DNA from 4 places in the Nocardiopsis akebiae genome. Region 4 is predicted to be linked to each of the others. Evidence: predicted binding sites of a transcription regulator. Region 4 holds the regulator's gene; each other region holds the start of a gene.
The links. Region 4 encodes HrcA, which represses chaperone genes, less so after heat shock. Its sites were predicted from a motif close to TTGGCACTCTCNNNNNGAGAGTGCCAA; they were not measured.
Positions count from the first base shown of each region.

Region 1: groL (chaperonin GroEL) is a predicted target of HrcA. The motif match lies at 2,562-2,588, and genes of this name have one in related genera.
Region 2: KGD83_RS04810 (FmdB family zinc ribbon protein) is a predicted target of HrcA. The motif match lies at 3,387-3,413, and genes of this name have one in related genera.
Region 3: groES (co-chaperone GroES) is a predicted target of HrcA. The motif match lies at 4,265-4,291, and genes of this name have one in related genera.

Region 1 is NZ_CP074132.1:986,852-994,684, forward strand. Features, by position in the region: gene KGD83_RS04250 (PadR family transcriptional regulator) at 1-440, shown strand, start outside; gene KGD83_RS04255 (ATP-binding cassette domain-containing protein) at 615-1,586, shown strand; gene KGD83_RS04260 (ABC transporter permease) at 1,583-2,410, shown strand; gene groL (chaperonin GroEL) at 2,754-4,385, shown strand; gene KGD83_RS04270 (Uma2 family endonuclease) at 4,626-5,240, shown strand; gene KGD83_RS04275 (ABC transporter ATP-binding protein) at 5,298-7,247, opposite strand; gene KGD83_RS04280 (ABC transporter transmembrane domain-containing protein) at 7,244-7,833, opposite strand, start outside.
Region 2 is NZ_CP074132.1:1,116,829-1,124,661, forward strand. Features, by position in the region: tRNA gene KGD83_RS04790 (tRNA-Arg) at 1-41, opposite strand, end outside; gene KGD83_RS04795 (M15 family metallopeptidase) at 462-1,568, shown strand; gene mscL (large conductance mechanosensitive channel protein MscL) at 1,636-2,043, opposite strand; gene cpaB (Flp pilus assembly protein CpaB) at 2,149-2,805, opposite strand; gene KGD83_RS04810 (FmdB family zinc ribbon protein) at 3,007-3,369, opposite strand; gene KGD83_RS04815 (5-formyltetrahydrofolate cyclo-ligase) at 3,589-4,233, opposite strand; gene galU (UTP--glucose-1-phosphate uridylyltransferase GalU) at 4,391-5,329, shown strand; gene glp (molybdotransferase-like divisome protein Glp) at 5,466-6,698, shown strand; gene moaC (cyclic pyranopterin monophosphate synthase MoaC) at 6,837-7,346, shown strand; gene KGD83_RS04835 (MogA/MoaB family molybdenum cofactor biosynthesis protein) at 7,339-7,833, shown strand, end outside.
Region 3 is NZ_CP074132.1:1,176,965-1,184,797, forward strand. Features, by position in the region: gene KGD83_RS05090 (coiled-coil domain-containing protein) at 1-1,373, opposite strand, end outside; gene KGD83_RS05095 (alpha/beta fold hydrolase) at 2,090-2,821, opposite strand; gene KGD83_RS05100 (class I SAM-dependent methyltransferase) at 2,848-4,152, opposite strand; gene groES (co-chaperone GroES) at 4,418-4,729, shown strand; gene groL (chaperonin GroEL) at 4,845-6,455, shown strand; gene KGD83_RS05115 (sigma-70 family RNA polymerase sigma factor) at 6,673-7,269, shown strand.
Region 4 is NZ_CP074132.1:5,180,915-5,188,747, forward strand. Features, by position in the region: gene KGD83_RS22200 (SigE family RNA polymerase sigma factor) at 1-45, shown strand, start outside; gene KGD83_RS22205 (hypothetical protein) at 42-809, shown strand; gene KGD83_RS22210 (16S rRNA (uracil(1498)-N(3))-methyltransferase) at 961-1,698, opposite strand; gene dnaJ (molecular chaperone DnaJ) at 1,695-2,834, opposite strand; gene hrcA (heat-inducible transcriptional repressor HrcA) at 2,839-3,852, opposite strand; gene KGD83_RS22225 (DUF3097 domain-containing protein) at 4,034-4,873, shown strand; gene KGD83_RS29180 (DUF4870 domain-containing protein) at 6,069-6,398, shown strand; gene KGD83_RS22235 (DUF4870 domain-containing protein) at 6,446-7,081, shown strand; gene hemW (radical SAM family heme chaperone HemW) at 7,160-7,833, opposite strand, start outside.

The DNA.
Region 1 (7,833 bases), 2.4 Mb from region 4:
CCGAGGGGGACGAGGTGGTCGACCGCGTCTCCTACGCGATCACCGAGGAGGGCGAGGCCGAACTCCACCGCCTCATCCGCCGGGGGCTGTCCCACAGGGGGGACCCCGCGATGCTCTTCGCCGCGGTCACCCTCATGCCCGCCCTGCCGCGCGCGGAGGTCGTCGCGCTGCTGGAACAGCGCCTGGACCTGCTGGAGAGGACCGACGAGGAGCTGCGGCCCTCCGAGGGCTGGGGCGAGCCCGCGCACGTGCGCGAACTCTTCGGCCTGTGGCGGGGCACGATCGGGGCCGAGGCCCGCTGGACGCGTGAACTCGTCGCCTCCCTGCGGGCCGGGGAGTACACCATGGCCGACGACGGCCCCGGTGCCTTCGGGCTGCCCCCAAGGCCCGGGGTCTTCGGCCCGCCCCCGGAGTCGGGGACGGTCGCCCGCGACCGCTGACCCGGCGGCCCGTCCGCTCCCGTCGGCTCCGCCGCCTCGGCCCTCCCCGCCCGTGCGGGCCTCCGTCACCGGGGCTGCCTTCCCGGGGGCGCGGACCGGGCTCTTATTAAACTTTGAATATCTCGCCCGGTGGTGCACACTCTCTCTCGTACTCAACTTTTAATAAGGAGAGGGATGATCCACACACGCGGGCTGACCCGTGACTTCCGGGTCGGCAAGGAGGTCGTCCAAGCCGTCCGCGGCGTCGACATCGACGTCGCCGAGGGCGAGCTCGTCGCCCTGCTCGGACCCAACGGCGCGGGGAAGTCGACCACGCTGCGCATGCTCACCACCCTGCTCGAACCCACCTCGGGCACCGCCGTGGTCGCGGGGCACGACGTCCGCACCGCGCCCGCCGAGGTGCGCCGCGGGATCGGCTTCGTCGGCCAGGGGCACGGCGCCGGAGAGGACCAGCGGGCCCGGGAGGAGCTGTACACGCAGGGGCTGCTGTACGGGCTCGACCGGCGCACCGCGCGCCGCCGCGCCGACGGGCTCCTCGACCAGCTGGAGCTGGGCGCCGCCGCCGACCGGGAGGTCACCAAGCTCTCCGGCGGACAGCGCAGGCGCCTCGACATCGCCATGGGGCTCATCCACGAGCCGGGGCTGCTGTTCCTGGACGAGCCCTCCACCGGGCTCGACCCGCACAGCCGCGCCAACCTGTGGGAGCACATCACCAGGCTGCGCGACCGGACGGGCACCACGGTCGTGCTCACCACCCACTACCTGGACGAGGCCGACGACATGGCCGAGCGGGTCCTGGTGATCGACCACGGCAGGGTCATCGCCGACGGTACCGCCGACGAGCTCAAGGGCAGGGTCTCCGGCGACCTGGTCACCCTCACGGTGCCGGACGCCGAACGGGCGCGCACCGCCGCCGGGGTCGCCGAACGGGCGCCCTCCGCCGGGACCGCGGAGGTGCTCGCGGACGCGGGGCGCGACGCCGAGGTGCGCCTGCGCGTGGAACGCGGGGACACCGTGCTGCCCGAGCTGCTGCGCGGGCTGGACGCGGCAGGGGTCCCGCTGCTCTCCGTCCGGGTGCAGCGGCCCACCCTGGACGACGTGTTCCTGACCCTGACCGGACGCAGCCTGAGGGAGGAGGGCGCATGAGTTCCCGTGAGGTGACCGAGGCCCCGGCGGAGAAGGCCGGGGCGCGGACGGCTGAGGCGACCGCGGTGCGGGGGCCGGGCCTGGTGCGCGACACCGTGACCGTCTTCGCCCGCCAGATGCGGCCGTTCCTGCACCGGCCGCTGATGCTGTTCTTCGGCATGCTGCAACCTGTGCTGTACCTGGTGCTGTTCGCGCCGCTGCTGACGGGGCTGGCCGGTGCCGAGGGGCAGGACCCGTGGCAGTGGTTCGTCCCCGGCCTGCTGGTGATGCTCGGCCTGTTCACGGCCGGGTTCGCCGGCTTCGGGCTGCTGCCGGAGATGTCCTCCGGAGCGCACGAACGGCTGCTGGCCACCCCGGTGAGCCGGGTGTCGCTGCTGCTGGGACGGGTCCTGCGCGACGTGGTGATGATGCTGGCGCAGATGGTGCTCATCCTCGTGCTGGTGGTGCCGCTCGGGTTCCGGGCCTCGCCTGCGGGCGCCGTCGTGGGGCTGCTCCTGCTCGCCGTCCTGGGCGCCGGGCTGGCCACGCTGTCCTACCTGGCGGCCCTGGCGGTCAAGCAGACCTACGTGTTCGCGCCCATCGTGCAGACGCTGATCATGCCGTTGATGCTGCTGTCCGGCGTGCTGCTGCCGATGGAGCTGGCGCCGCCGTGGCTGTACGCGCTCTCGCGGGCCAACCCGGTGGCCTACGTGGTGGACGCCGAGCGCGCCCTGTTCGCCGGGCAGTGGGACGCCTCGGTCGCCGTCGGCTGGGCCGTGGCGGTGGTGCTGGCGGTCGCCGCGCTGGCCGGGGGGTCGCGGGCGATGCGCCGCCTCAGCTCCTGATCCGGGGCCGCGGAGCGGGCCGGAGCCGCGTGCCGGGAGAGGTCGGAACCGGTGCGCGGCTCCGTCCGCTCAGCGCGGAAAACCCGCATGTCATACGGTGTTTGTGCAGGTAGATGGGGAAATGTCGGGGTGGGAAATCGTGACCACATCGTTTGCACTCGCCGGGGGCGAGTGCTAAAAAGGGAACTGGTTAGCACTCGCCTTCACTGAGTGCTAACCGGATCGAGGCTGCGAGATCGCGGCTCCCGGCAGCAGGGTTGCCGGGAGGTTCCGCGGTCGTCCGTCGCGGGCGCATGCCTCGTCCCATCGCGTATCAGCCCGGTCACGGGAGGACAAGAACTCAATGGCAGCCAAACTGATCGCGTTCGACGAGGAGGCCCGTCGCGGCCTCGAGCGCGGCATGAACCAGCTCGCTGACGCCGTCAAGGTCACGCTCGGCCCCAAGGGCCGCAACGTCGTCCTGGAGAAGAAGTGGGGCGCCCCCACGATCACCAACGACGGTGTCTCCATCGCCAAGGAGATCGAGCTCGAGGACCCGTGGGAGAAGATCGGGGCCGAGCTGGTCAAGGAGGTCGCCAAGAAGACCGACGACGTCGCGGGTGACGGCACCACCACCGCCACCGTGCTCGCCCAGGCGCTCGTTCGCGAGGGCCTGCGCAACGTCGCCGCCGGCGCCAACCCGATCAGCCTCAAGCGCGGCATCGAGTCCGCCGTCGCGCGCATCAACGAGGAGCTCGGCAACCTCTCCAAGGACATCGAGACCAAGGAGCAGATCGCCTCCACCGCCTCGATCTCCGCCGGCGACCCCCAGATCGGCGAGACCATCGCCGAGGCCATGGACAAGGTCGGCAAGGAAGGCGTCATCACGGTCGAGGAGGGCCAGACCTTCGGGCTGGAGCTCGAGCTCGCCGAGGGCATGCGCTTCGACAAGGGCTACATCTCGCCCTACTTCGCCACCGACCTGGAGCGCATGGAGACGGTCCTCGAGGACCCCTACATCCTCATCGTCAACTCCAAGATCTCGAACAACAACGAGTTCCTGCCGGTCGTCGAGAAGGTCCTCCAGGCCGGTCGCCCGCTGGTCGTCATCGCCGAGGACCTGGAGGGCGGCGCCCTCCAGACGCTCGTCGTCAACAAGATCCGCGGCACCTTCAAGTCCGTCGCCGTCAAGGCCCCGGGCTTCGGTGACCGCCGCAAGGCCCAGCTCGGCGACATCGCCGTGCTGACCGGCGGCCAGGTCATCACCGAGGAGGTCGGCCTCAAGCTGGAGAGCACCGAGCTCGACATGCTCGGCCGCGCCCGCAAGGTCGTCGTCACCAAGGACGAGACCACCATCGTGGACGGCGCCGGTGACGCCACCGCGATCGCCGGTCGCGTGAACGAGATCCGCAACGAGATCGAGCGCACCGACTCCGACTACGACCGCGAGAAGCTCCAGGAGCGTCTCGCCCGCCTGGCCGGCGGCGTGGCCGTCATCAAGGCCGGTGCCGCCACCGAGGTGGAGCTCAAGGAGCGCAAGCACCGCATCGAGGACGCCGTCCGCAACGCCAAGGCCGCGGTCGAGGAGGGCATCCTGCCCGGCGGTGGCGTCGCCCTGCTCCAGGCCAGCGTCCCGGCCTTCGAGAAGCTGGAGCTGGAGGGCGACGAGGCCATCGGCGCCGACATCGTGCGCCGCGCCATCGCCGAGCCGCTCAAGCAGATCGCGATCAACGCCGGCCTCGAGGGCGGTGTCGTGGCGGAGAAGGTCAAGAACCTGGAGCCCGGGTTCGGCCTGAACGCCGCCACCGGCGAGTACACCGACCTGTTCAAGGACGGCGTCATCGACCCGACCAAGGTCACCCGCTCGGCTCTGCAGAACGCGGCTTCCATCGCCGGTCTGTTCCTGACCACCGAGGCCGTCATCGCCGAGAAGCCGGAGAAGGCCGCCGCTCCCGCCGGCGACCCGACCGGTGGCATGGGCGGCATGGACTTCTAGCAGGTCCGTGAGACCTCGGGCCCCCGGGCCCGCAGGTGTCTGAGGTCCGGATACGCGACCTCGCCCGCGACGACCGGGCGGCCCCTTCGGGGGTCGCCCGGTTTCGCCTTCTCGGGGGCAGTGGACGCTGCCATCGCCGAGGCGGCACTGTCGTTCGCGAAAAGCCGGGGTCATTCTGCGAAGTGTCGGGCGGACAGGGATACGGAGCGTTCCGATCCCTGCTCGGCGGTGCTAGGCGAAATGGGTCTGCTGACGACGGAGGCCGCCCCGGCGGTGGGGCTGTCGCGATGGGACTACCTGCTGGGCACCTGGCGAGAGCTGGACGTGCCCGACGGTTGGCGGGCCGAGATCATCGATGGCAACGGAGTCGTGCCCGTGGCCCCCCAGTCTGACCCCCACAACTACATCGCGGTCCGGGTGAACCGGATGCTCGGGCGGGTACTTCCCGACGACTGGGATGTCTACCAGACCCTGGGCATCCAGTTGCCGACCGTTGAGCGGCTCTACATGCCTGACCTCGTTGTCATGCCGGAGGACGTCGTCCTCGACCCGTCGAAGACCCCCTGTCCGGCGGACGAGGCGGAACTGGTGGTCGAGATCGTCTCCCGGAGCAGTGGGGACACCGACCGCAGGGAGAAGCCGTGGGGCTACGCGCACGCGCCGGTCCCGCTCTACCTGCTGATCGACGCCTGGGACGGGGCCGGTCCGTCGGTCACCCTCTACGAGCAGCCCGGCAACGGCCGCTACAACCACGCCACGACCGTGGATTCCGGAGCGAAGATCCGGTTGCCGGAGCCCTTCGACGTCGAGCTGGACACGTCCAGGTTCCCCGGCCCCGACCAGTGGCCTTCCTGAGCGGGGCGCGGGCAGAGCGGCACTCCCGAGGACGCGGGCGGCAGCGGCCCGAGGGGTTCAGTCCGCGCCGTGCCAGGCCCGCCACAGGTCTGCGTAGGAGCCGCCGCGGGCCAGTAGCTGGTCGTGGCTGCCCAGCTCGCTGATCCGGCCGTCCTCCACCACCGCGATCCGGTCGGCGTCGTGCGCGGTGTGCAGCCGGTGCGCGATGGCCACCACCGTGCGCCCCGACAGCACCCCCGCCAGCGAGCGTTCCAGGCGGCGGGCCGAACGCGGGTCCATCAGGGACGTGGCCTCGTCCAGCACCAGCACGTCGGGGTCGGCCAGCACCACGCGGGCCAGGGCCAGCTGCTGCACGTGCGCCGGGTCCAGGGAGGCGTTGCCCGACCCCACCCGCGTGCCCAGCCCCTCCGGCAGCGCGCGCACCCACGGCTCGGCGTCCACGGCGGCCAGCGCCTCCCACAGGCGCTCCTCGTCCACCTCGGCCGCGCCCTCGGGCCGGTCCAGCGCCAGCGCCAGGTTCTCGGCGATCGTCCCCCGGAACATGTGGCTCTCCTGGCTCAGCAGGATCGCCCGCGCGCGCCGTTCCTCGGGAGGCAGGCCCGACACCGGCGCCCCGCTCACGCGGACGCCGCCCGAGGTGGGCGGGTGCACGCCCGCGATCAGCTTGCCCAGGGTCGACTTGCCCGCGCCGCTCGGGCCCACCACGGCCAGGCGTTCGCCGGGCGCCAGCACCAGGTCGACGCCGTGCAGGACCTCCGTGTCGGTGTAGCCGAAGCGCACGTCCTCCACCCGCACCTCGCCGGGCCGGGCGGCCCCGGCCGCGTCCGAGGCGGAGTGCGCCCGCCCGCCCGGTTCCCCGGCCAGCTCCACGCCCAACAGCCTGCGCATGCTCGTGAAGCCCATCATCAGGCTGTCCACCTGGTCCAGCAGCTGGTCCAGGGGCCGTCCCATCTGCCTGCTGAGGAAGACCGCGGTGGCGATCCCGCCCAGGCTCAGCGCGCCGTCCGCGTACAGCAGACCCGCCACCAGAAAGGTCAGCGCGATCGGGAACACGTACCCGAACTCCAGCGGCGGGTACCAGACGCAGCGCAGCCACAGCGTGTACCGCTCCGCCGCGTAGGCCCGGCCCACCTTCCGCTCGTTGAGCGCGATCCGCCGGGCCTGCCGTCCCAGCGACTCGATGGTGTGCGCGCCCTCCACGGTGTCGGTCACGCTCTGGGTCAGTTCCGAGTAGGTGCCCAGCTCGCGCACGTACCCGTCCGGGGCCCTGCGGGCGTACCAGCGCGTGGACACCCACAGCACGGGCACCGACGGCAGCCACGCCAGCAGCAGGAGCGGATGCAGGACCGCGAGCGCCGTGGTGACGACCACCAGGGTCACCGTGCTCACCGCCATCACCGGCACCGAGACGCGCACGGTGTGGCTCAGATGGCCGATGTCGCGGCCGGTGCGCGCCACCAGGTCGCCCGTGCCCGCCCGCTCCACCACGCCCATCGGGAGCCGGAGCACCGCGCGCACGAACTCCTCGCGCAGTTCGGCCAGAACGCTCTCGCCGAACCGGATCGAGGCAGCCACGGACGCCAGGGTGAATCCGGCGTGCAGCACCAGCGCCACGACGATGAGTCCGGCGAGCACGTCGACGCGTGAGGCCGCCTGCTCCGACGCCCCGGACGGCGCCCCAGCCGCGCGCACGGTGTCGATGATCAGGCCCAGGATCCAGGGCGAGGCCAGCGCCATGAGCGCGGCGGTCCCGTACAGCAGCACGACGACTGCGAGCAGCCGTCCGTGCTCGCGCCCGGCCCGGCGCAGCCTCCTCCACACGGCCTCGACCGGCGCGATGGGCAGCCCCGCCGCGTGGTGCTCCGCGGGCGCGGCGGACGCGGAGGGAGCGTTGGGCGCTCCGGGCGTGCGGGACGCCTCGGCCGCCCGGGCCCCCCGGGGCGTGTCGGACGCCTCGGCCGCCAGCGGTGGGTCGAGGGCCTCGGCGTTGTCGGCGGCCCGGGTCATGGCTTCCCCTCCGTGGGAACGGCGCGCAGGACGGCGGCGGCGTAGCCCGGGCACTCGGCGAGGAGGGCGCGGTGGGTCCCCTCGGCCGTGAGGCGGCCCTCCTCGACGAACTGCACGCGGTCGGTGTGGTCGAGCAGCAGGGGACTGGTGGTGACCAGTCCGGTCGTGCGCCCCGCCCGCTCGGCGGGCAGCCCGGCGGCGATCGCGGCCTCGGAGTGGGCGTCCACGGCGGAGGCGGGCTCCACCAGGACCAGGATCTCCGGCTCCAGTGCCAGGGCGCGGGCCAGGCGCAGGCGCTGCTGCTGGCCGCCGGAGTACTCGCGGCCGCGCTCGGTGAGCAGCGCGTCCAGCCCGGCGGCGGACTGGCGCACCACGTCGTCGGCGTGCGCGGCGCGCACGACCTCGGCCAGGCGTTCGTCGGAGATCCCCCGCTCCGGGGACAGTTCGCCGCGCAGGGTGCCGGAGAACAGGTGCGCGTCGTTGGTGGCCACCAGGACGCGGCGGCGCACCAGGGACCGGGGCAGGTCGCGCAGGCGCACGGTCCGGCCGGTGCCCGTCTCGACCAGCGCGGCGTGCGCGCCCTCCT
Region 2 (7,833 bases), 2.5 Mb from region 4:
GCTTTAGGAGAGCGGTGCTCTATCCCCTGAGCTACGGAGCCATGGGTCTGGCACGGGTATGTCTTGTCCCGTCACCGCACCAAGCCTAACCCAGGATGGACGTGGATGGGGTGTCGGTCCGCCCCCGGCGCGGGCGGTTGGGGGACTCTGCGTGCATGGCGGAGTACGCTGACCTACGATTGGTTGTCCTGGTGCGGTGTGACGTTGTTCATGACGCATGTCGTGTTATGGCCGCATATGTACCGTCGATAACGGTGGGAGAGCGGGCTCGGCGTTGACCGGCCCGGCGGTGACCAGGTGTTTCACCGAGGCCCGGAGCAGAGGGCGGCGGGGCGGGGTGGGGCCCGTCCGCGACCCGCTCCGTCCGGTGGACCGATCTCGCGTGGCCGCATGTGGACATGTAGTACGTTGCCTTGCGGTCACGGGTAGGTGTTCGAGGAAAAGCAGCCGGAGGATCATTCGTGCCGTTCACTTCTGATGCGGCGCGGCGCAGGTCCCGCGTACCGGGTGGCGGCGGGGCGCTCACCGCCTTCGCCCCGTCCTACCGGGTCCGCTTCGCACAGGCGCTGACGCTCACGCTCGTCACCGCGCTCCTCGTGGCGCCGGTGCCCGTCGGCGTGCTGGAGCCCGCCGAGGCGAGCCTGGAGGAGTTCCGCGAGAGGGCCGAGACCGCCTCCCAGGAGCTGGAGGAGGCCAACCAGGACCTCGTCGACCGCCAGGAGGCGTTGGAGGACGCCCAGACCGAGCTGGTCCAGACGATCTACGACCTCCAGCAGACCGAACTCGAACTCAACGAGATGCGCGAACCGCTGGCCCAGCTGGCCAGCACGCTGTACAAGCAGCCCGACGGCGGCATGCTCGCCGTCCTGGCCTCGGGATCGCTCACCGAGGACCTGCAGACCCAGTCCTACGCGGCGAAGATCTCCGAGGACAACCAGGCGCTCATCCAGGACGCCACCGACCTGCGCGAGGAGCAGGTCGAGCTGGCGAGCCAGGCGCAGGAGCTGCAGACCACCACCCAGCTCGAACAGGTCGAGCTGGCCGCGGACATCGAGGCCCTGCGCGAGCGGTCCGAGCAGACCACGAACGAGCTGGTGCAGGAGCTGGAGGACCGCGGCATCGACCCGGAGGCCTACATGGCCGCCGGGGACTGCGACCCGGACGCTGCCGCCAACGCCCAGGGGGCGGCCAACGGCCTGCTTCCGGCCAACTCCCTGTGCGACCTCTACGACGACAAGAAGCTGCGCGCCGACGCGGCGGTGGACTTCCTCCAGCTCAACGCCAGGTACGTGGACGAGTACGGCGAGAACATCTGCATCACCAGCGCCTACCGCGACCTGCCCAACCAGCACCGGGTCTACGGACAGGTCGCCCCGGGCTTCGCGGCCGTCCCCGGCACGAGCAACCACGGCCTGGGGCAGGCGATCGACCTCGGCTGCGGCATCCAGAACTACCGGTCCGACCGCTGGCTCTGGATGGAGGCCAACGGCGCCGACTTCGGCTGGCACCACCCGGCCTGGGCCAAGTCCAGCCCCTTCGAGCCCTGGCACTGGGAGTACACCGGCTGACCCGCGGCGTCTTCCCGGGGGGGGGCGGTCCCGCACGGGGCCGCCCCCCCCGGCGCGTCCGACCGCCTCAGGCGGCGGTCTCGGGCACCACCTCGCTGGTGCAGTGGGCGCAGCGTGACGCCTTCTTGCTGATCTCGCTGAAGCACTGCGGGCACTCGCGGGTGGTGGCCTCCTCGGCCTTGACGAAGCGCTCCACCACCTTGGCCACGGGCAGGACCACGAAGAAGTACAGGATCGCTGCGGTGATCAGGAACGAGATCAGCGCGTCGACGAACGCCCCGTACAGGAACCGGCTCCCGTTGATCTCGAAGTAGAGGTCGCTGAAGGTGGGAACCCCGCCGAAGATGCCGATCAGCGGGGTGATGAACCCCTCGGTGAACGCGGTGATGAGGTTGGCGAAGACCGCGCCGATCACGACCGCGACCGCCAGCTGCACCAGGTTGCCCTGGAGCAGGAACTTCTTGAAGCCTTGCATGGATACAAGCCCTACATACTCGTGGTGTCCGTACGGGCGCCGGAGCGGGATCCCCTGGTGGGAGCCCGCGGCGCCCGGCCAGCTTTGCCCACTGGAGGTCGCCGGTCAACCGCGGATGGTGATGGACAGCCGCGAGCCGGCCGCGTGGCCCGCCAGGCTCCTGGCCTCGACGGGTGTGGCGGCGACGACGATCAGCGCGCCGCCCTCCCCGCCGCCCTGCGAATCCTCCTCCGGCAGGGCCAGGACGGGGCGGTCGCTGACCACCTCCACGGCGGGGCCCGCCCGGGTCGGCGCGAGGTCGTCGCCCCCTCCGGCGGCGAGGACGTCCACCCTGCTGCCGGGGGAGAGCAGGCCCACCGCGCCGGGGTCGGCCACCCGCACCGGGACGGCGACCAGGCCGGGGCCGTAGGCCCGCGCGGGAGGGTCGGCGAGCCGGGCGTCGGTGATCACCTCCCCCCGGCGCACCGGGGCGTTGAGGCGCAGCCCGGCGGTCGCGGTGTCGGCCGCGAGCGCGCCGCCCGGCACTGACCCGGCGGGCAGGTCACGGGCGGTGAGGTCGCCATCGGTGAGGGGGTCCGCGGCGCCGAGGTCGCGTGAGGCGACCAGGACACGGGTGACGGGCACGGGCGGAGGGCGCACGGCCAGGACGGCGCTCAGGAGCGCGGCGGCGGCCAGGAGCGCGGCGACGGTGCGCCGGTGCCGGTCCAGTAGCCGGCTGAGCGCGCGACGGTGCCGGTAGGGGAGGGGGACGGCGTTGGTCATACCCCCAACGCTAGGCCGCGGAGGGGCCGTTCGGAGGTTGTCCACAGGCCCGATCGCGCGGGCCGCGCACCGGGTCGGACCGCTGAGGGGCCCGGAGGGGGAGGCGCGGGGCCGTCAGCGCCCCGTCGCGTCCGCCGGGGCCGGACGTGCCGCGCGCCGCCGAGGGGTCGGCGGCGCGGTGGCGGTCAACGGCCCGGCGGGTCAGCTCGTCGCTGCGGTGGCGCTGGTGCTGGCGGCCTTGCCCGTGGTGCCGCTGCCGGTGTCCGAGGAGGAGGTCTTGGCGTCCGAGGAGGCCGAGGACGCGGAGGAGGAGTCGGTGGAGCCCGAGTTCCCGCCGTCCTTGCCCTCGGAGGAGCCCGATCCGGTCAGCACGGAGCTGTTGGAGGACTTGCCGCTGTCGGTGCGGTAGAAGCCGGAGCCCTTGAAGACGATGCCCACGGCGGAGTACACCTTGCGCAGGCGGCCCTCGCACTCGGGGCAGACGGTCAGCGCGTCGTCGCTGAAGCTCTGCACGACCTCCATCTGGGCGCCGCACTCGGTGCACGCGTACTGGTACGTAGGCACTGTTCGGGTCCTCCTTGCTGGCACTCTCGCCCGTTGACTGCTAAATAGTACGCGCTCGCCGACCGGAGCCGTGACAGGGCCTCGCCCACGGGGGCCGACGCGGGGGTGCGAACGGCCGGGCGCCGGGCGCCGCCGGAGCGCGACCGCCAGCGACAACGCCCCCGGGGCCCGGGTTAATCCCGCCCGCGCCCCCCGTCCCCGCGGTCCGGCCGCTCCCGCTCAGCCCCTCCGGTTCAGCCGCTCCCGCTCGGCCGGTCCGCCCGGCCACACGCCCGCGCCGAGGACCCGCACCCCGCCGGACGGGGTGACCACGGCGTCCACCGGCCGGTCGTGGGGCTCGGCGGGCAGCGACTCCACGAACTCCTCGTCGTGGACCAGGGCGATCGCCGGGGAGTGCGGGCCCTTGCGGGCCAGCGCGCGGTCGTAGCACCCGGCGCCGCGCCCCAGGCGCGTCCCCCGCCGGTCCACGGCCACGGCCGGGCAGACCACGGCGTCGGCCCGGGCCAGCGCGTCGGGCCCGTAGCGGCGGCCCACGGGCTCCAGCAGCCCGTGTCCGGCCGGGGCCAGGGAGTCCGGCCCGTCGAAGGCCGCCCAGTCCAGCTCGCCGCCGGGCAGGAACACGGGCAGCAGCACGTAGGCGCCGCGCTTCCACAGCGCCGCCACCAGCTTGCGGGTGTCGGGCTCGCCGCCCACGGAGTAGTAGCAGGCGACCGTCCCGCCCATGGCCAGCCACGGGACGTCCAGCAGCGCGTCGCGTACCGCCGATCCGGCCCGGTCGCGCTCCTCGGGCCCCCGGGCGCGCCGCCGCTCCAGGAAACCCCTCCGCAGCCCGGCCTTGGCCTCACGCAGTTCGCTCTCGCCCATGGCCCCAGTCTGGCACCGCCCCGAACCGGCCGGTTGCCCCGCGCGGTGAACACGCGGTGGCGGGCCGCCCTCCGCGGCCCGAAACGATCCGTACTTCTTGGCGCACTCCCGTGCGTGGGGGCGCGGAGACGGCCGACCGCTGGCCTAAAGTGCCGACATGAACGACTCCACCGACCAGAAGCGGCCCTCCGGTTCCGTGTCCGTCACGAAGGCGGTCGTACCCGCCGCGGGCCTAGGCACGCGTTTCCTGCCCGCGACCAAGGCCACGCCCAAGGAGATGCTGCCGATCGTGGACAAGCCCGCGATCCAGTACGTCGTTGAGGAGGCGGTGGCCGCCTCCCTCCAGGACGTCCTGATGATCACGGGCCGCAGCAAGCGCTCCATCGAGGACCACTTCGACCGGGCCTACGAGCTGGAGGAGGCGCTGGAGGCCAAGGGTGACGACGCCCGGCTCCGCTCGGTGCGCGAGTCCAGCGACCTCGCCCAGGTGCACTACGTCCGCCAGGGCGAGCCGCGCGGTCTGGGCCACGCGGTGCTGTGCGCGGAGGCGCACGTGGGCGACAACCCCTTCGCCGTCCTGCTGGGCGACGACCTCATCGAGTCCGCCGACCTGCTGCGCCGCATGATCGAGGTGCGCGAGCGCCACGGCGGGAGCGTCGTCGCCCTCATGGAGGTGGAGCCCGAGCAGGTGTCCCTGTACGGGTGCGCGGGCATCGAGCCCACCGACGAGGACGACGTCGTCACCGTCACCGACCTGGTCGAGAAGCCCGCCCCCGAGCAGGCGCCCAGCCGCTGGGCGATCATCGGCCGCTACGTCTGCGACCCGGCGGTCTTCCCCGTCCTGCACGAGACCCCGCCCGGCCGGGGCGGCGAGATCCAGCTGACCGACGCCCTGCGCGAGCTGGCCCGGCGCAAGCCCGAGGACGGCGGCACGGTGCACGGCGTCCTCTTCCGCGGCCGCCGCTACGACACCGGAAACAAGGCCGACTACATCCGCACGGTCGTGGACTTCGCCTGCCGCCGCCCCGACCTCGCCGACGAACTGCTGCCCTGGCTGCGGGACTTCGTCGACCGCGCGCAGGCCCAGCGCCCCTGACAGGGGACCCCGGGCGCCCCGGCCGGGGCCCGGCGCGCCGCATACGGGGCCGGACGCGGCAAGAATGGGGCGTGAGCCGTCTCCTGAGGGAGGGGAGGCGGGGCCACCACAGGAACCGCGAACCGGGAGGAACCCCGTGAAGAGCGTCGAACAGCACGTCGCCGACGTCCTGGCACTGATCCCCGACCCCGTGCCGACCGAGCTGGACCTGCTCCAGGCGCACGGCGCCGTTCTGGCCGAGGCCGTCACCTCGCCCGTGTCGCTGCCGGGCTTCGACAACTCGTCCATGGACGGGTACGCGGTGCGCGCCGCGGACCTGGAGTGGGCCTCGCCGGACAACCCCGTGCGGCTGCCGGTCGTGGCCGACATCCCGGCGGGGGACCCCTCCCCGACGGCGGTCCTGCCCGGCAGGTCCGCCCGGATCATGACCGGCGCGCCCATGCCCTCGGGGGCGGACGCGGTGGTCCCGGTCGAGTGGACCGACGGCGGCACGGCCAGCGTGGCCTTCGACCGGCCGGTGAAGGAGGGCAACGCCGTGCGCCGCGCGGGGGACGACGTCACCGCGGGCGCCACCGTGCTGCGGCCCGGCGTGCGCGTCGGCCCGGGGGAGATGGGCGTCCTGGCGGCCGTCGGGCGCCGCTCTGTGCCGGTCTACGCCCGCCCCCGCGTGATGGTGCTCTCCACCGGCGAGGAGCTGGTCGAGCCCGGGCGTCCGCTCGGCCCCGGCCAGATCTGGGAGTCCAACAGCTTCATGATCGCCGCCGCCGCGCGCGACGCCGGGTGCGAGGTGCACCGCCACGGGTTCGTGGGCGACCACCCCCAGACGGTGCGCGACACGCTGGACGACCTGCTGGTGCGCGCCGACGTCGTGGTGACCACGGGCGGCGTGAGCATGGGCGCCCACGACGTGGTCAAGGAGGTGCTCACCCGCGAGGGCACCGTGGAGTTCGTCCAGGTGGCGATGCAGCCGGGCAAGCCCCAGGGCTTCGGCGTCATCGGCCCGGACCGGACCCCCATCATCACGCTGCCCGGCAACCCGGTGAGCGCCTTCGTGTCCTTCCAGGTCTTCGTCCGGCCCGCGCTGCGCCGCCTGCGCGGGCTCGATCCCCGGCCGCTGCCGAGCATGCGCGCCCTGCTCACCTCGCCGGTCACCTCCCCGCCCGGGCGCCGCTCCTTCCTGCGCGCGGTGCTGGAGGAGTCCCCCTACGGTCGCGACGCCGAGCCCACGGTGTCCCCGGCGTCGCACCAGGGCTCGCACCAGCTGTCCGCCCTGGCCGGGGCCAACGCGCTCGTGGTGGTGCCCGAGGAGGTGACCGAACTGGCCGCGGGCAGCCGCGTCGAGGTGGTGCGCCTGCCCGAACCGGCCTGAGCCGCGCCCGCCCGGGTCCGCGGACCCGGGGACCGGGGGCCCCGGGAGTGCCGTACGGTCGTGGTGGCGCGCTCCGGCGCGCCCGGACGGGGCCGACCGGCCGCGTCCCGCGTTCCGAGCGGAGGAGTTGGCGGGCCCATGACCGACACCCCACGGCGGGAGGGGGCCGACCACCCCTCCGGGTTCACCCACCTGGACGGGTCCGGCGCCGCCCGCATGGTCGACGTCTCGCAGAAGACGGTGAGCGCGCGCACCGCCACCGCGTCGGGACGGGTGCTGCTCGGCCCCGAGGCCGTCGCCGCCCTGCGCGGAGGAGAGGTGCCCAAGGGCGACGCCCTGGCCGTCGCCCGGATCGCCGGGATCCAGGCGGCCAAGCGCACCCCCGACCTGGTGCCCCTGTGCCACCCCATCGCCGTGCACGGGGTGGACGTGGACCTCACCGTCGTGGACGCGGGCGTGGACATCCGTGCCACGGTCCGCACCGCCGACCGCACCGGCGTGGAGATGGAGGCGCTCACCTGCGTCATGGCCGCGGCCCTCGGACTGGTGGACATGGTCAAGGCGATCGACCCGGCGGCCGAGGTGACCGGGGTGCGCGTGGAGGAGAAGACCGGCGGCAGGAAGGGCCACTGGAGGCGTGGTGACTGACGCCGGTGCCCTCACCCCCCGCGTGGCGGTCGTCACGGCGTCCAACCGGGCGGCGGCGGGAGTATACCCGGACCGCTCCGGGCCGGTCGTGGCCGAGGGACTGCGCGGGATCGGCTGCGCGGTCGTGGGGCCGTGGGTGGTCCCCGACGGCGAACCCGTGGCCCGGGCCATCGGCCGCGCCCTGGACGAGCGGCTCGACGCCGTCGTCACCACCGGGGGGACCGGGCTGACCCCGCACGACCACACGCCCGAGGTGACGCGCGCGCTGCTGTCCTACGAGATCCCCGGGATCGCCGAGGCGCTGCGGGCCGCGGGCCGGGACAAGGGCGTGCCCGCGGCGATCCTGTCGCGCGGCCTGGCCGGGGTCGCCGAGCGCGCGGGGCACCGGATGCTCGTGGTCAACCTGCCCGGTTCCCGGGGCGGCGCCGCCGACGGGATGGAGGTGCTGGCGCCGGTGCTGCGGCACGCGGTGGACCAGCTGCGCGGA
Region 3 (7,833 bases), 2.6 Mb from region 4:
CCCAAGGCGTCGGTGCGCTCGGTCACCGCCTCGCGCAGGCGCTCGGAGGCGGCCTCCGCCTGCTCCCGGGTCTCGGTGCGGCCCAGCTCCATCTGCTCGTTGAGCTCGGACAGGCGCTGGCGCAGGTGGGTGCGCAGCTCGGTGAGCGAGGACTCGTGGTCCTCGCGGAGCTTGGCGAGCGCGCCGGTGACGTCGGCGACCGCGGCGGTGGTCTCGGCGTTGTTCTCCTCGGCCTGGGTGCTGAGGTAGCCGACGCTCTCGGTCAGCTTGGCGGCGAGGGCCTCGTGGCGCTCGGTGGAGGAGGTGGACAGGGCGCCCAGCTCCTCGGCCAGGGCGGCGGTGCGCTCGCCCAGCTCGCCGGTGTTCTCCTGGAGGCGCGACAGCAGCGTCTCGTGCTGTTCGGCGGTGCGCTCCTCCATCGAGGTGAGCAGGCGCTCGGTGCGCTCCTCCACGAGCGTGCGCAGCTCTCCGTTGGCCTGCTCGGCCTTGGCGGCGGCCTCCTCGGCCTTGGCCGCGACGGTCTCGCCCAGCCGGGCGTCGGCGGCGGCGAGGGCCTCACGGCTCTCGTTGACGGTGGCGGTGAGGCTCTCGCGGCTCGCGGCCACGGCCTCGGCCAGCTCGGTGCGGCCCTCCGCCAGGGCCTCCGAGATCTCGGTCCGCCCGCCGGCGAGCGCTTCGGCCAGTTCGGTGCGGCTCTCGCCGACCGCGGCGGTGAGGGCCTCGTGGCGGCTCTCCGCCGACTCCGAGAGCGCGGACAGCGACGCCTGCACGGCCTCGGTCCTGGCGGCCAGGGAGGCCAGCGCGGTGTCGAGGGCGTCCAGACGGGCGCCGAACGTCTCGCTCAGCCCGTCCAGGCGGGCGCCGAGGGTCTCGCCGAGTCCGTTCAGGCGGGTGTCGAGGCTCTCGTCCAGCCCGTTCAGGCGCTCGCCCAGCTCGTTGGCCTGCTCGGAGGTGCGGTTGCCCGTCTCGGCCATCCGCTGGAGGCGGGTGAGCGCGGTGTCCAGGTGACCGGCGATGCGGTGGGTGTCCGCGCGCAGGGAGGGCAGGTCCGACAGGGGCTTGACCTGCTGGGCGACGACCTCGATGTGCTCGGCGAGGGTCTCCGCCCACTCCGGCGGCCGGGCCAGGAACTCGTCGACGCGGCCGTTGACCGTGGCGACCGACTCGGTGAGGGCGGTGAGCTCGCGCTCGCGCAGCTCGCGGAGCAGCCACTCCATGCCCTCCAGGCGCTGGCGCATCTCCTCGCTGACGGCGCCCTGCGACTTCTGTTCGGAGACGTGCTCCTGGGCGGCCTGGGAGAGCAGGTCACGCATGCGGTCGGAGATCCCCGCCTGACCTCCTCCGTTGAGGAAGTTGTGATTGGTCTGTTCCACCGAGGTGCTCCTTATTTTTCTGGCGCTCCCGTACCCGTCCGGGAGGAGTGGACGGTGGGTTCCGGACGGCTCGGGTTCTCGATGGTCCCCGGGTGGGTGGTGTTTTTGCACCAGTACGGCCTCATCGTGACTGGAGTGTGACTGAGCGTATACACGTGAGGCAAGGCCCGTGCTCCGGCTGAACCGCGGGGGGCGGGTCAACGATCACGGCCTTCCGGGTGAATCCATGAGAAGGGAAAGAATTCGCGCCGCCAGTTTAACGACACGCACCGCTCCTCCCCCAGGGGACCGCCAAAGAACTGGGTGGGGAAGGTAACGATCTGGCCCGATGTCGTGATCCGCGGCCCCGGTGTGCACTCCAGCCACCTCGTCCACGGTTGTCCACGGGCGGGAGCGGTCCCTGTCCACAGGCGGGAGCGGGCCCTTGCGAGCCGGTCACGGGGGGTGGACACTCGAACACGGGGGTGGCGCGCCCACCCCGCGGGGACGCGCGGCGCCCCCGGATTCCAGTCTAGGGCGGAGCCGCCGGGGCCCACCAGCCCCGCGCCGGGCCTGTGGACACAGGGCCTTCGGGCCCGTGGGCAGCCGGACCTGCGGGCCCCTGGGCGACCGGGCCCTTGGGCACCGGCACGCGCTCCTCGGGAACGGGGCCCCGTGCCCCGTCGGGGCGAAGCGCACCCGGCCCCCGTGGGACGCGGGGCCGTGGTCCGCGCCGTTCACACCATGTCGGCAAGTACGTCGGCGAGCAGGTCGGGTCGTTGCAGGGGGATGCCGTGTCCGCACCCCGGGACGGAGACCAGCCGGGAACCCGGAAGGGCGTCGTGGACGAGGCGCGCCGAAGCGCGCACCAGGCCCCGCTCCCGTTCCCCGACCATCACCAGCGCCGGGTTCGGGAAGTCGGACCAACGGGGAGGAAGGGTGAAGCGGACGTTCTCGCCGACGCTCGCGAGCAGGGTCGCGCGGCTCGTGCGGGCGCTGTCGCGGAGGTAGTCCTCCAGAAGCGCTTCGGGAACGAACAGCTCCCTGGCCTGGAGCCGGGCGAACCACCGTCGTCGCGCGAGCGGCGCGCTCACGGCGAGCAGGCCCAGCGCAGCGCCCGGGAACCGGAGGGGGCGGGCCTGGGCGCTCACCACGACGGCTCCGGTGACCAGGTCGGGGCGGGTCGCGGCCAGGAGCGTCGTGAGCTGCGCTCCCAGGGAGAACCCGGCGACCAGCGCGCCGTGCGGTGCGCGTTCCTCCAGGACCCCCACCAGGGTCCGAACGGTCTCCTCGTGGGACCGGTACGCCCCGTCCGCGCCGCGCCCGTGGCCGGGGAGATCGGGGATGATCACACGGGCCGCGTCCCCAAGCCGTTCCAGCGTGGGGCGCCACATCCATCCCGCGACACCGCCACCGTGCAGCAACAGGACCGGAGGTGCGTGTGCGTCACCGGCTTCGAGGACATGCATGCCCCCATCCTCCATGGTCGGTACACCTAGTCCCGGGCCGAGGCCTCCTCCCGGGGCGGGGCGTCGACCTCGCGGCACAGCAGGCAGAAGGGACGCTCGCCGATCCGTGTGAGCACGACCGTCACCGACTCCGGGCCCGAGGCGCGCAGGTCCCGGCGCAACTTCTCGGTGTCCACCGCCGATCCCCGCTTCTTGACGGTCACCGTCCCCGCCCCGAGGCCGCGCACCGCCGAGCGCAGCCGCTTCAGCGAGAACGGCAGCACCTCCACCACCTCCAGCACCCGCCACAGCGGCGAGAGCACCGCCCTGTCCGCCGTGAAGTACGCGATCCGCTCGTCCAGCAGGGCGCCGTCCACCCGCGCCGCGGCCTCCGCCACCAGATGCGAGCGCACCACGGCCGGGTCCGGGTCGTACAGGTAGCGACGGGCCGCCGCCACCGGCGCCGGGCCCAGGCCGGGGTCGGCGTCCAGGTGCGCCACCGCGCCCTCGCGGGCGAGCAGCCCCTCGCGCTCGTGCAGCACCGTCGCCCGGCGCCGCGGCCCGTCGGCCAGCGCGCCGAACCACAGGGCGGTCTCCTTCAGCTCCCCGTCCACCGAGATCCACTCGGCCGCCGCGTCCCCGGGCAGCGCCTCGTGCGGGATGCCCGGCGCGGCCTTGAGGCAGGCCGCCTCCGCTCCCTCGGCCAGGTCCACGGCCGTGTCCCACGGCGGGGAGTAGGCCGAGGGGTCGAACACCCGGCCGCGCCCGCCCCGCCGGGCGGGGTCGCAGAACAGCAGCGGGTACCGGCCGGGCGCGGTCGCGGAGGCGTCGCCCTCGCGGACCCGGGCCAGCCCGGACAGGCCCAGGGCCGCGATGTTGGCGCGGGCCACCGCGACCGTGAGTGGGTCGGCGTCCACGCCCTCGACCGGAACGCCGCGCGCGGCCAGTGCCAGCAGGTCCGCGCCGACCCCGCAGCACAGGTCGCCCGCGGTGGCTCCGTCCGGACTCCATCCCGGCGGTCCGGCCGGTCCGGACGCCCCGGCCACGCGCTCCGCGCGGTAGTCGGCCACCACGCGCCGGGTGGACTGCTCCAGCCCGTTGGGCGTGAAGAACATCCGCCGCGCGAGTTCGCCGAACTTGGCCCGCCCGCGTTCGCGCAGGGAGACCTGGGTCAGGACGGCGTTTACCAGCTCGGAGACGGGTAGACCGGGGTCGAGGGCGGCCACGCGCGGGTCACCGCGCAGCAGCGAGGCCGCGGCGAGCTGGTCCCCGACGGCGGCCTGCGGGTCCACCCCCGCCAGGACCTCCCGGCCCGCGTCGGTGAGCAGGGCCTCGAAGGCGGCCAGGCGCATGGGTTCCCCCCGGGCGTCGAAGGAGCGGTGTGCGGATGCGGCCGCGCCCCGCCCCGGCGGAGGGGCCCCTCGCGGAACTTCCCGACCGGGGGGTCACGGTCACATTTCCATTCTGGCACTCTCGGGGGTAGAGTGCTAACCGCGACGAGGCCGGTCTGGCACCCGCGACGACAGGCCGCCGTGGTCGCCCCTTTTTCGTAGCCGGTCCGTGCACCAGTGCGGGCCGAAATCAGTACACCGAAACCTTGAAGGGGGAGGTCACACCGTGTCGACCGCCACCAAGACCGTGCTGAAGCCGCTCGAGGACCGCGTCGTGGTCCGGACGCTGGAGGCCGAGCAGACCACCGCTTCCGGTCTGGTCATCCCGGACACCGCCAAGGAGAAGCCCCAGGAGGGCGAGGTCCTGGCCGTGGGCCCGGGCCGCTGGGACGACGAGGGCGAGAACCGCATCCCGCTGGACGTGAAGGTCGGCGACGTCGTCCTGTACAGCAAGTACGGCGGCACCGAGGTCAAGTACGACGGCGAGGAGTACCTGGTGCTCTCCGCCCGCGACCTTCTCGCCGTCGTCGAGAAGTAGGCCTCCGCGGGGCCCGTTCCAACGGGCCCGGAGCCATCCGCATCCCGCACCGGTCGGCGCACAGCCGGGCGGGCGGGATGCTCTCTTTCGACCGGCCTGAAGAGGAAGCACCCACATGCCGAAGATCCTGGAGTTCGAGGACGACGCCCGTCGCGCCCTCGAGCGGGGCGTCGACCGCCTCGCCAACGCCGTCAAGGTGACGCTCGGCCCGCGCGGTCGCAACGTCGTCATCGACAAGAAGTTCGGCGCCCCCACCATCACGAACGACGGCGTGACCGTCGCCCGTGAGGTCGAGCTGGACGACCCCTACGAGAACCTGGGCGCCCAGCTGGTCAAGGAGGTCGCCACCAAGACCAACGACGCCGCCGGTGACGGCACCACCACCGCGACCGTCCTGGCCCAGGCCCTGGTCCGCGAGGGTCTGCGCAGCGTGGCCGCCGGCGCCTCCCCGATGTCCCTGAAGAAGGGCATCGACGCCGCCGCCGCCAAGGTGTCGGAGATCCTCCTGGAGCGCGCCCGCCCCGTCGAGGAGCGCGCGGACATCGCCTACGTCGCCACCAACTCCGCCCAGGACGCCCAGATCGGCGACCTGATCGCCGAGGCGTTCGACAAGGTCGGCAAGGACGGCGTCATCACGGTGGAGGAGGCCCCGACCTTCGGTCTGGACCTGGACTTCACCGAGGGCCTCCAGTTCGACAAGGGCTACGTCTCGCCCTACTTCGTCACCGACGGCGACCGCCAGGAGGCGGTGCTGGAGGACGCGCTGATCCTGATCAACCAGGGCAAGATCAGCAGCCTCAACGACCTGCTGCCCGTGCTGGAGAAGGTCGTCCAGAGCAAGAAGCCCCTGCTCATCATCGCCGAGGACATCGACGGTGACGCGCTGGGCGCCCTGGTGCTCAACAAGATCCGCGGCACCCTCAACGTCGCCGCGGTCAAGGCGCCCGGCTTCGGCGAGCGCCGCAAGGCCATGCTCCAGGACATCGCGGTCCTCACCGGCGGCCAGGTCGTCGCCGAGGAGGTCGGCCTGACCCTGGAGAACGTGGACCTCGACGCGCTGGGCGGTGCCCGCCGCGTCACGATCACCAAGGACGCCACCACCATCGTGGACGGCGCCGGGGAGCAGTCCGAGGTCGAGGACCGCGTCCGCCAGATCCGCAAGGAGATCGAGGCGAGCGACTCCGACTGGGACCGCGAGAAGCTCCAGGAGCGCCTGGCCAAGCTCGCGGGCGGCGTCTCCGTCCTGCGGGTGGGCGCCGCCACCGAGGTGGAGCTCAAGGAGAAGAAGCACCGCCTCGAGGACGCCATCTCGGCGACCCGCGCGGCCATCGAGGAGGGCATCGTCGCCGGTGGCGGCGCCTCCCTGGTGCACGCCTCCAAGGCGCTGGACTCGGACGACCTCGGTTTGGAGGGCGACGAGGCCACCGGTGTGGCGATCGTGCGCCGCGCCCTGGTCGAGCCCGCCCGGTGGATCGCGGAGAACGCGGGCGCCGAGGGCTACGTGGTCACCCACCGCGTGTCGGAGCTGGAGGTCGGCCACGGCTACAACGCCGCGACCGGCGCCTACGGCGACCTGACCTCGCAGGGCATCCTCGACCCGGTCAAGGTGTCCCGCTCCGCCGTTCAGAACGCCGCCTCCATCGCGGGCATGCTGCTGACCACCGAGGTTCTGGTGGCGGACAAGCCCGAGGACGAGGAGGACGACGGGCACGGCCACAGCCACTAGGCACGGTGGCCCGGCGCCCGGGCCGTCAGGGCCCGCGGGGCCGAGGGCCTTCGGGGGGCGGAGCGCTTGCTCCGCCCCCCGCTCACTATCACGCACGTCACGGGTTTCCCCCGGCGACGCAGATGTTTTCGGGCGATTTTCCCGAAACGTGACCATTCTGTAGTTGCCGATCCGAGTGGTTCAGTCCGGCGGTGGGGGCATCATTCCTAGCGTGACGGTGACGGATGCAGGCGCCCGGGGGCAGCGGGACCACACGGGGTTGAACCATCTGGGATCGCTGGCGGTCCGGGGGGACGACGGGGCGATGGACTCGCTGCTGCGCGAGGTCCGCCCCATGGTGGTCAGGTACTGCCGTGCCCGCCTGGCCAGGGTCTCGGGACTGGCCCACTACTCCGACGACGTGGCCCAGGAGGTGTGTATCGCCCTGCTCTCGGCGATACCGCGCTACCAGGACCGCGGCCGCCCCTTCGCGGCCTTCGTGTTCGGCATAGCGGCCCACAAGGTGGCCGACACCCTGCGCGGCGCGGGCAGGGTCGAGACGGTGCCCACCGACTCCGTGCCCGAGTGCCCCGACGAGGGCCCGGGGCCCGAGGAGTCGGCCGTGCGGGTGATCGAGGCCCAACGGGCCCGGGAGCTTCTCGACGAGCTACCCGAACAACAGCGCAAACTGCTGGTCATGAGGGTGATCGCAGGACTTACGGCGGATGAGACGGGACATGTCCTTGGAATGTCGGCGGGAGCGGTACGGGTTGCCCAGCACCGAGCTATTGCTCGGCTTCGGCAGGTGGCCGTGGCGAACCGCCTCGTCCCCTGAGCACTCCGGACGCCCCCGGCCCGGACGCCGCCGGTGCCCCGACCGCCCCCGCGTGCGCGGGTACTGCCGCGCCCTCGGGCCGTCGGGCTACCTCCGCCCCTAGGCGGTGTTTCTTGGACCTTCCGCTCCGCTTCGTCCCACCCGTCGCCCGCCACCACCCTCAACCGACGCCTACGGCGCGGTTCCCCCACGGGAACCCGCCTCCGGCCCCTCCGGAACCCCGTGGGCGCACGAACCGACCCCCCGCAAGCCGAGACCGGTGCAAAAACCAGACCCCGGGGCCGCCCGTTTCCCGAGGCGCGTGCCGTGGATCGGGTCATGGGGTGACCACCTCGTGTGACCCGGTGCGCGGCGACCGCCGCCGGGGACCGCGGCGGCGGCTCCGAACGGCTCCGACCACCGTCTCCCCTCCTGGGGGCGGCAGTGGCGGGGGAGGGCCCCGGAACCCCTGGGCCGTAGGAGGTCCCGCACGCGGAGCGGGGGCGCGGAGGGGGTCGCGCAAACCGTGAGGCTGGTCACTTTCGGCCCGGGGTGACGGGTCAAACACCCCGTTCCACCGGGGGC
Region 4 (7,833 bases):
CGCGGTATCTCCGCGCTCCGCTCTGTTCTGGAGCAAACGACATGACCAGCCCCACGAACCCCACGAACGACCCGTTCGAGGAGCAGCTGCGCCACCTGCTCAAGGCCGAGGCCGACGCGGTCACGACCTCTCCCGAGGCGTTGAACCTGATCCGTGAGCGCACCGAGCGCAACCGCGGTTCGGCCTGGTTCGGTATGCCCTGGCTACGTCCGGCGGTGGCGGTGGCGGGAGCCGCCCTGATCGCCGGATCCGTGGTCATCTCCAGCCCCCAGGTCCGCGACCACGTGCTGGAGATCGTCCCCGCGGGCGCAGACCGCGAGGGCGCGCCCGCCGGGGAGGAGGGCGAGGGCGGCGGTGTGGCCGCTCCCGAACCCTCCACCGGCTCCGTGGACGGCACCACCCAGCAGGGGGAGGAGCCGCCGCGCGACCCGGCCTCCTCCCCCACTCCGGAGGACGACGAGGAGGAGCCCGCTCCCTCCGAGGAGGGCGTGACGGCCGCCACCACGTGTCCGACGCCCGAGGAGCCCGTCTCCCCGACCCCGTCCAGCTCCGAGGAGGAGAAGGACGAGAAGGCCGCCTCCGAGGAGGAGTGCGAGCCCACCGACGAGCCCAGCAGCGGCGCCGGCGACGGGTCCACGGGTGAGGAGGGCGGCGGCGACAACGGCGGTGGGACCGGCGGCGAGGAGCCCTCCGGCGGCGGTGACGGCACCGGCGGCGAGGGCGGCGGAACCGGAGGCGACGGAACCGGCACGGGCGGCACCGGCACCACCGGGGGCGACAACGGCGCCAAGACGGCTCCCGGCAGCTGACACGCCCCTCCGAGGCGGCCCGTCACCGTCGCGCGTCGGGGCCCCGCTCCCCACGCGCGGGAGCCGGCCACAAGAGCACGTGAGAATGAGAAGAGGCGCCCGGACGTATCCGGGCGCCTCTTCTCACGTGCTCGGGACCGGGGCGTGCGCCCTACCAGCGGCCGGTGCGGGACTGGAGCACCGACAGGGCGGCGACCCCGGCGGTGGAGGTGCGCAGCACGCTCGGTCCCAGCAGCGCCCGGACCGCGCCCGCGGCGTCGAACGCCTCCAACTCGGCGTCGGAGAAGCCGCCCTCGGGACCGACCACCACCACGACTCCGGCGCCCCCTCCCGCGGGCAGCTCAAGCTGCGACAGGCGGCCGGCGCCGTCCTCGTGCAGCACGACGCCCAGGTCCGCCCCCGCCAGCAGTTCGACCACGGCGGTGCGGTCGGCGAGGTCGGCGATCTCGGGCAGCCGCGCACGCCGGGCCTGCTTGGCCGCCTCTCGGGCGGTCGCACGCCACTTGGCCAGCGCCTTGGCGGCGCGGTCGCCCTTCCAGCGGGTGACGCAGCGCTCCGCCGCCCAGGGCACGACCGCGTCCGCTCCGGCCTCGGTCATCATCTCCACGGCCAGTTCGCCCCGGTCGCCCTTGGGCAGTGCCTGGACCACGGTCAGGCGGGGGCGGGGCGCCGGTTCCTCCCGGCGCTCCGCCACCGCGCAGACGATGTGGTCGCGTCCCACGGCGGTCACCGTGCAGCGGGCGCGCAGGCCGCGTCCGTCGGAGAGGTCGACGGTCTCGCCCTCCCGGATGCGGCGCACCACGGCGGCGTGGCGGCCCTCCGCGCCGTCCACCGTCACCCGGTCGGCCGCCAGGTCGGCGGCCTCGACCAGGAAGACCGGCGGCGTCACTTGGCGCCGAAGGCGTCGCGGATCTTGGAGAAGAACCCGCCGTGTCCGGGGCTGAAGCGTCCCGGGGTCTGGTCCTCGCCGCGCAGTTCGGCGAACTTGCGCAGGAGGGCCTCCTGCTCCTCGTCCAGCCTGCTCGGGGTCTCCACGTCCACGCGGATGCGCAGGTCGCCCCGGCCGCCGCCGTCGAGGTGGCTGACGCCCTTGTTGGGGAGGGTGATGACGTGGCCGGAGTTGGTGCCCGGGCGCAGGTCGATGTTCTCGGTGCCGTCGAGGGTGTCGAAGGCGAAGGAGGCGCCCAGCGCGGCGGCCGTCATGGGGACGGTCACCGTGCAGTGCAGGTCGTCGCCGCGGCGTTCGAAGGTGGGGTGCGGGCGCTGGATGATCTCCAGGATGATGTCGCCGCGCGGTCCGCCGTTGGGGCCGACCTCGCCCTCCCCGGCGAGCTGGATGCGGGTGCCGTCGTCGACGCCCGCGGGGATCTTGACGGTGCGGGTGACCTTCTCGCGCACCCGGCCCTCGCCCGCGCAGTCGCCGCAGGGGTTGGTGATGACCGAGCCCTGTCCCGAGCACTGGGGGCAGGGACGGGAGGTCATGACCTGGCCGAGGAAGGAGCGGGTGACCTGGGAGACCTCGCCCTGACCGTGGCACATCTCACAGGTCGTGCGGTGCGAACCGGCCGCCGTCCCCTCGCCCTGGCAGGTCTCGCACAGGATGGCGGTGGGGAAGGTGATCTCCTTGCTGACGCCGAACGCGGTCTCCACCAGGTCGAGTTCGACGCGGATCTTGATGCTGCGCCCGCGGCGGACCCGCTCCCGGGGGCCGCGCCCGCCGGGCTGGCCGCCGCCGAAGAAGGCGTTCATGATGTCGTCGAAGGCGAACCCGCCCGCGCCGCCGAAGCCCCCGGCCCCGCCGCCGCCGGGCGCGTAGGGGTCCTGGCCCATGTCGAACATCCGGCGCTTGTTCTCGTCGGAGAGGACCTCGTAGGCCTGGGTCACCTCCTTGAAGCGCTCCTGGGTTGCGGGGTCCGGGTTGATGTCCGGGTGGAGTTCGCGCGCGAGCCGCCGGTAGGCCTTCTTGATCTCGTCCTTGGACGCGTCGCGACGCACTCCGAGAACCTGGTAATAGTCTCTGGCCACTGGGTTACTGTCCTGCCAAAATCTGTCCGACATAGCGAGCCACGGCGCGTACTGCTCCCATCGTCCCCGGGTAGTCCATCCGGGTGGGTCCCACCACACCGATCTTGGCGAGCGACTGGTTTCCCACACCGTAGTCCGCCGACACGATGGAGGTGGACCTCAGGCCCTCGTGGAAGTTCTCCGCGCCGATGCGCACCGTGAGCATCGACGGGTCCTTGGCCTCTCCCAGCAAACGGATGAGGACCATGTTCTCTTCCAGCGCCTCCAGGACGTCCCTGAGGCTGGCGGCGAAGTCGACGGCGGCGAGGTTGGCCGTCCCCGCGAGGACGATCTTCTCCTCGTGCCGTTCGACGAGGCTCTCCAGCAGGACGGAGAGGACCGACACCGCCATCTGGCGGTGTTCGGGCGGCACCTGCGGAGGCAGGTCCTCCACCGCGTCGGGCACGTCGCCGAGGTGGCGTCCGGCGATGGCCCGGTTCAACATCGCGCGCAGGTCGTCGACGGCGGCCTCGTGGACCTCTCCCAGGCCGTCGATGACACGCTGCTCGACCCGGCCCGTGTTGGTGATCACGACCATCATGATCCGCTGCCCCCCGAGGGGGACCAGTTCCACGTGCTGCACCGACGAGCGGGTCAGCGACGGGTACTGGACGATCGCGACCTGGCGGGTGAGCTGCGCGAGGAGCCGCACGGTCCGGGCGACGATCTCGTCGAGGTCCACGGCACCGGTGAGGAAGGACTCGATGGCGCGCCGCTCCGCGCTGGAGAGCGGTTTGACCGAGGAGAGCCGGTCGACGAAGAGCCGGTACCCCTTGTCCGTGGGAACGCGTCCGGCACTGGTGTGCGGCTGCGCGATGTAGCCGTCCTCCTCCAGGGCGACCATGTCGTTGCGGATGGTCGCCGGGGAGACGCCGAGCCTGTGCCGGTCGGCCAGGGCCTTGGAACCCACGGGCTCGTTGGTGTTGACGAAGTCCTCGACGACGGCACGCAGGACCGCGAGCTTGCGCTCATCCAGCACTCGCCACCTCCTGGCACTCCATGGTCCTCAGTGCTAAGTCTATGCCCGGCCGCAAACCCTGACGGTTACCCGCGGTCGGCCGGGCCCCGGCGCGGCGGTGTCGCCCCTGTCCCCGCCGGGCCCGCGGCGCGCGTCGCGGTCGACGGGGCGCCGGCGCGCGCCACCAGTAGACTGCACGACCGTGGCTACCAAGGGAACCGGCCGTTACGGCCGCGACGTGCTCGCCGGGGACTGGCGCCGCCCGAAGAAGAAGGCGGTCCCTGAGGTGCACCTGGAACGGGAACTGGTCGTCGAGGACGCCGGGGAGGCGTTCTGCGGGGCGGTGGTGGCCTGGGACAAGGCCACCGTCACGCTGGAGGACCGGCACGGCCGCCGCCGCGTGTTCGACCTCGCCCCGGCCGCGTTCCTGGTCGACGGCGAGCCGGTGACCCTGGTGCGCCCCGCCCCGGCGGCGCGGGGGCCGCTGCGCAGCGCCTCCGGGTCGGTGGCGGTGCGGGGCGCGAGGGCGCGCACGGCCGGGGAGAGCCGGATCTACGTGGAGGGCGTCCACGACGCCGAGCTGGTGGAGAAGGTCTGGGGCCACGACCTGCGCGTGGAGGGGGTGGCCGTCGAGTTCCTGGAGGGGGTCGACGACCTGCCCTCGATCGTGGCGGAGTTCTCACCCGGGCCCGGCAGGAGGCTGGGCGTCCTGGTGGACCACCTGGTGCCGGGTTCCAAGGAGACGCGGATCGCCGAGCGGGTGCGCGGCGAGCACGTGCTGGTGGCCGGACACCCCTACGTCGACGTCTGGCAGGCGGTCCGGCCGGGTTCGGTGGGGATCGGTGCGTGGCCCGAGGTGCCGCGCGGCGTCCCCTGGAAGGAGGGGGTCGTGAGCGCCCTGGGCTGGCGGATGGAGACGGGAGAGGCGTGGCGCCGGATCCTGGGCTCGGTCCGTACCTATGCTGATCTGGAGCCGGCTCTGCTCGGCCGGGTGGAGGAGCTGATCGACTTCGTCACCGGGCCGCACCCGGACGCTCCCTAGCGAGCGCCGAGCGCGGGGGGAGCGGCAGGACCTAGGATTTGACCCGGGCGAGGCTCCGGTCCCCGTGTCCGGCGCCGAGGTCGCCCGCCTCCGGCCCGCGCGGTCGTCGGTACAGCACGGTAGTACAGGAACCTCCCCCTCATCAGCGGAGCCAAGGAAGAGCATGAGCCAGACCCCGACGAACCCCCCGCCCCCGGAGGATCCCCACCGGGGAGAGCAGCCGGACCACGGGCAGGACGGGCAGCAGGAGTACGGACAGCAGCCCCCGCAGCCGGAACCCGGCCAGCAGCCCTCCTACGGGCAGCAGTCCGGTGCGCAGCCGCCCTACGCTCCGCAGCCCGACCAGGACCACCGCCAGCAGCCCTCGGGGGCGCAGCCCGCCTACGGCCAGCCATCCGGCGCGCAGTCCCCGTACGCCCCGCAGCCCGGCCAGGCGCAGCAGGGCTACCAGGGCTACGGCCAGACCCCGGGAGCGCAGCCCGACTTCGCACCGCCGCCCGGCGCCCCGTCGCCGTACGCTCCCCAGCCCGACCAGGGCCAGCCCGCCTACGGCCAGTCCTCGGAAGCGCAGTCGCCCTACGCTCCGCAGTTCGAGCAGGGGCAGCAGGGCTACGGCCAGACCCCGGGGGCGCAGCCCGCCTACGGCCAGCCATCCGGCGCCCAGCCCGGGTACGGCCAGGCCTCGGGGGCACAGCCCGGCTACGCCCCGCAGCCCGGGTACGGACAGCAGCCCCACGGCCAGCCGCAGCCCGGTTTCGCCCCGCCGGAGGGGTCCCCCGAGCAGCCCGGCTACGGGCAGCAGGGCTACGGCCAGACCCCGGGGGCGCAGCCCGCCTACGGCCAGCCATCCGGCGCGCAGTCCCCGTACGCCCCGCAGTCCGACCAGGCGCAGCAGGGCTACCAGGGCTACGGCCAGACCCCGGGAGCGCAGCCCTCCGGCGCGCAGCCGGGTTACGGGCAGCCCTCCGGCGCGCAGCCCGGCTACGCCCCGCAGCCCGGGTACGGACAGCAGCCCCACGGCCAGCCGCAGCCCCAGCAGGGCGAGTACGGACAGCCCCAGCAGGGGGTCTACGGCCAGCCCGTCCCGGGCCAGCAGCAGCCCTACCCGGGCGCCCCCGCGGCGTACGGGCAGCCGGGCGCTCCGGGTCAGCCCCAGCAGGGCGTGCCGGGCGGCGACAACAGCACGCTCGTGGCCATGCTCGCCCACCTGTCGGGCTTCGTGATCGCCTGCCTGGGCTGGATCCCGCCGCTGGCCGTCTACTTCGCCAAGCGCAACCAGTCGCCGTTCGTGCGCCACCACGCGTCCGAGGCGGCCAACTTCCAGCTCACCCTGCTGATCCCCTACCTCTTCGCGTGGGTGGCCTTCATCGGCCTGGGTATCTTCTTCCCGGAGCTGTCCTGGATCGGATCCCTCCTGGTCGCCCTGATCTGGGTCGTCGCTATCGTGTTCGGCGTCCTGGGCGCCAACGGCGCCAACAAGGGGACGTGGTACCGCTACCCGGTGAGCATCCGCCTGTTGAAGTGATCCGCTCCCGCACGCAGTCCGAGCGCATCCGCACGAAGGAACCCAACATGTCCTATCCCAACAACCCTTCCGAGGGCCCCTACGGCCAGGGTCAGCAGCCCGGCCAGGACTCCGGCGGTTACCCCTCCCAGCACGGTCACCCCACCGGTGGCCAGCCCGGCTACCAGCAGGGCGGCTACCCGCCCCCGCCCGACCAGCCCGGCTACCAGGAGCAGTCCGGCGGATATCCGAGCCAGCCCGGCGGCTACCCCGGCCAGCCCGGGTACGAGCAGACCGGCGGCTACCAGTCCCACTACCAGCAGGGCGGTTACGGCCAGCCCCCGCACGGCGCCTACGGCCCCTCCTCGGCCACGACCGGCCAGCCCAGCCCCGACGAGCGACAGATGGCGATGTTCGCCCACGTGGGCGGCGGCATCATCGGCTGGCTCGTGCCGCTGATCATCTTCCTCGTCAAGAAGGACGAGTCGCCCTTCGTCCGCAACCAGGCCGCTCAGGCGCTGAACTTCCAGCTCCTGATCCTGATCGGCTACCTGGTCTCCAGCGTCCTGATGATCGTCATCATCGGCTTCCTGACCTGGTTCGTCTGCTGGATCGCCGCCATCGCCCTCGGCATCATCGGCGGTGTGGCCGCCAACCGGGGCGAGTGGTACCGCTACCCGTTCAACGTCAGCTGGATCAAGTAGTCCGGCACTTCGGCGAACGCGAGGGGGCCCGGCCGTCGGCCGGGCCCCCTCGTCGTGTCCGCGCCCTGGTGGAGGGGCTCAGGTGAGGTCGCGCACCACGGCGTCGGCGAGCAGGCGCCCGCGCAGGGTGAGGGCCGCGCGGCCCTCCTCGTGGGCGTCCGCGTCCAGCAGGCCCTCGGCCACGGCCCGCTTGGCCGCGTCGCGGCCGTGCGGTTCGAGCAGGTCCAGGGGGCACCCGCCCTCCACTCGCAGCTCCAGCAGGACGCGCTCGAAGCGGCGCTCCTCCTCGGTGAGCACCTCGCGGGCCAGGCCGGGGCTGTGCCCGGCGGCCAGGCGGGCGGCGTAGGCGGCCGGGTGCTTGACGTTCCACCAGCGGGTGCCGCCCACGTGGCTGTGCGCGCCCGGACCCACTCCCCACCAGTGGCCGCCGGTCCAGTACAGGAGGTTGTGCCTGCTGCGGCCCTGCTCGGTGCGCGCCCAGTTGGACACCTCGTAGGCGCTGAACCCGGCCGCGGTGAGGACCTCCTCGGCCATGAGGTAGCGGTCGGCCATCGTGTCGTCGTCGGGCTCGGCGAGTTCGCCCCGGCGCACGTGGACGGCCAGGCGGGTGCCCTCCTCGACGATGAGCGAGTAGGCCGAGACGTGGTCGGGTCCGGCGGAGACCGCGGCCTCCAGTGAGGCCCGCCAGTCCTCGTCGCCCTCCCCGGGAGTGCCGTAGATCAGGTCGAGGTTGACGTGCTCGAACCCTGCCC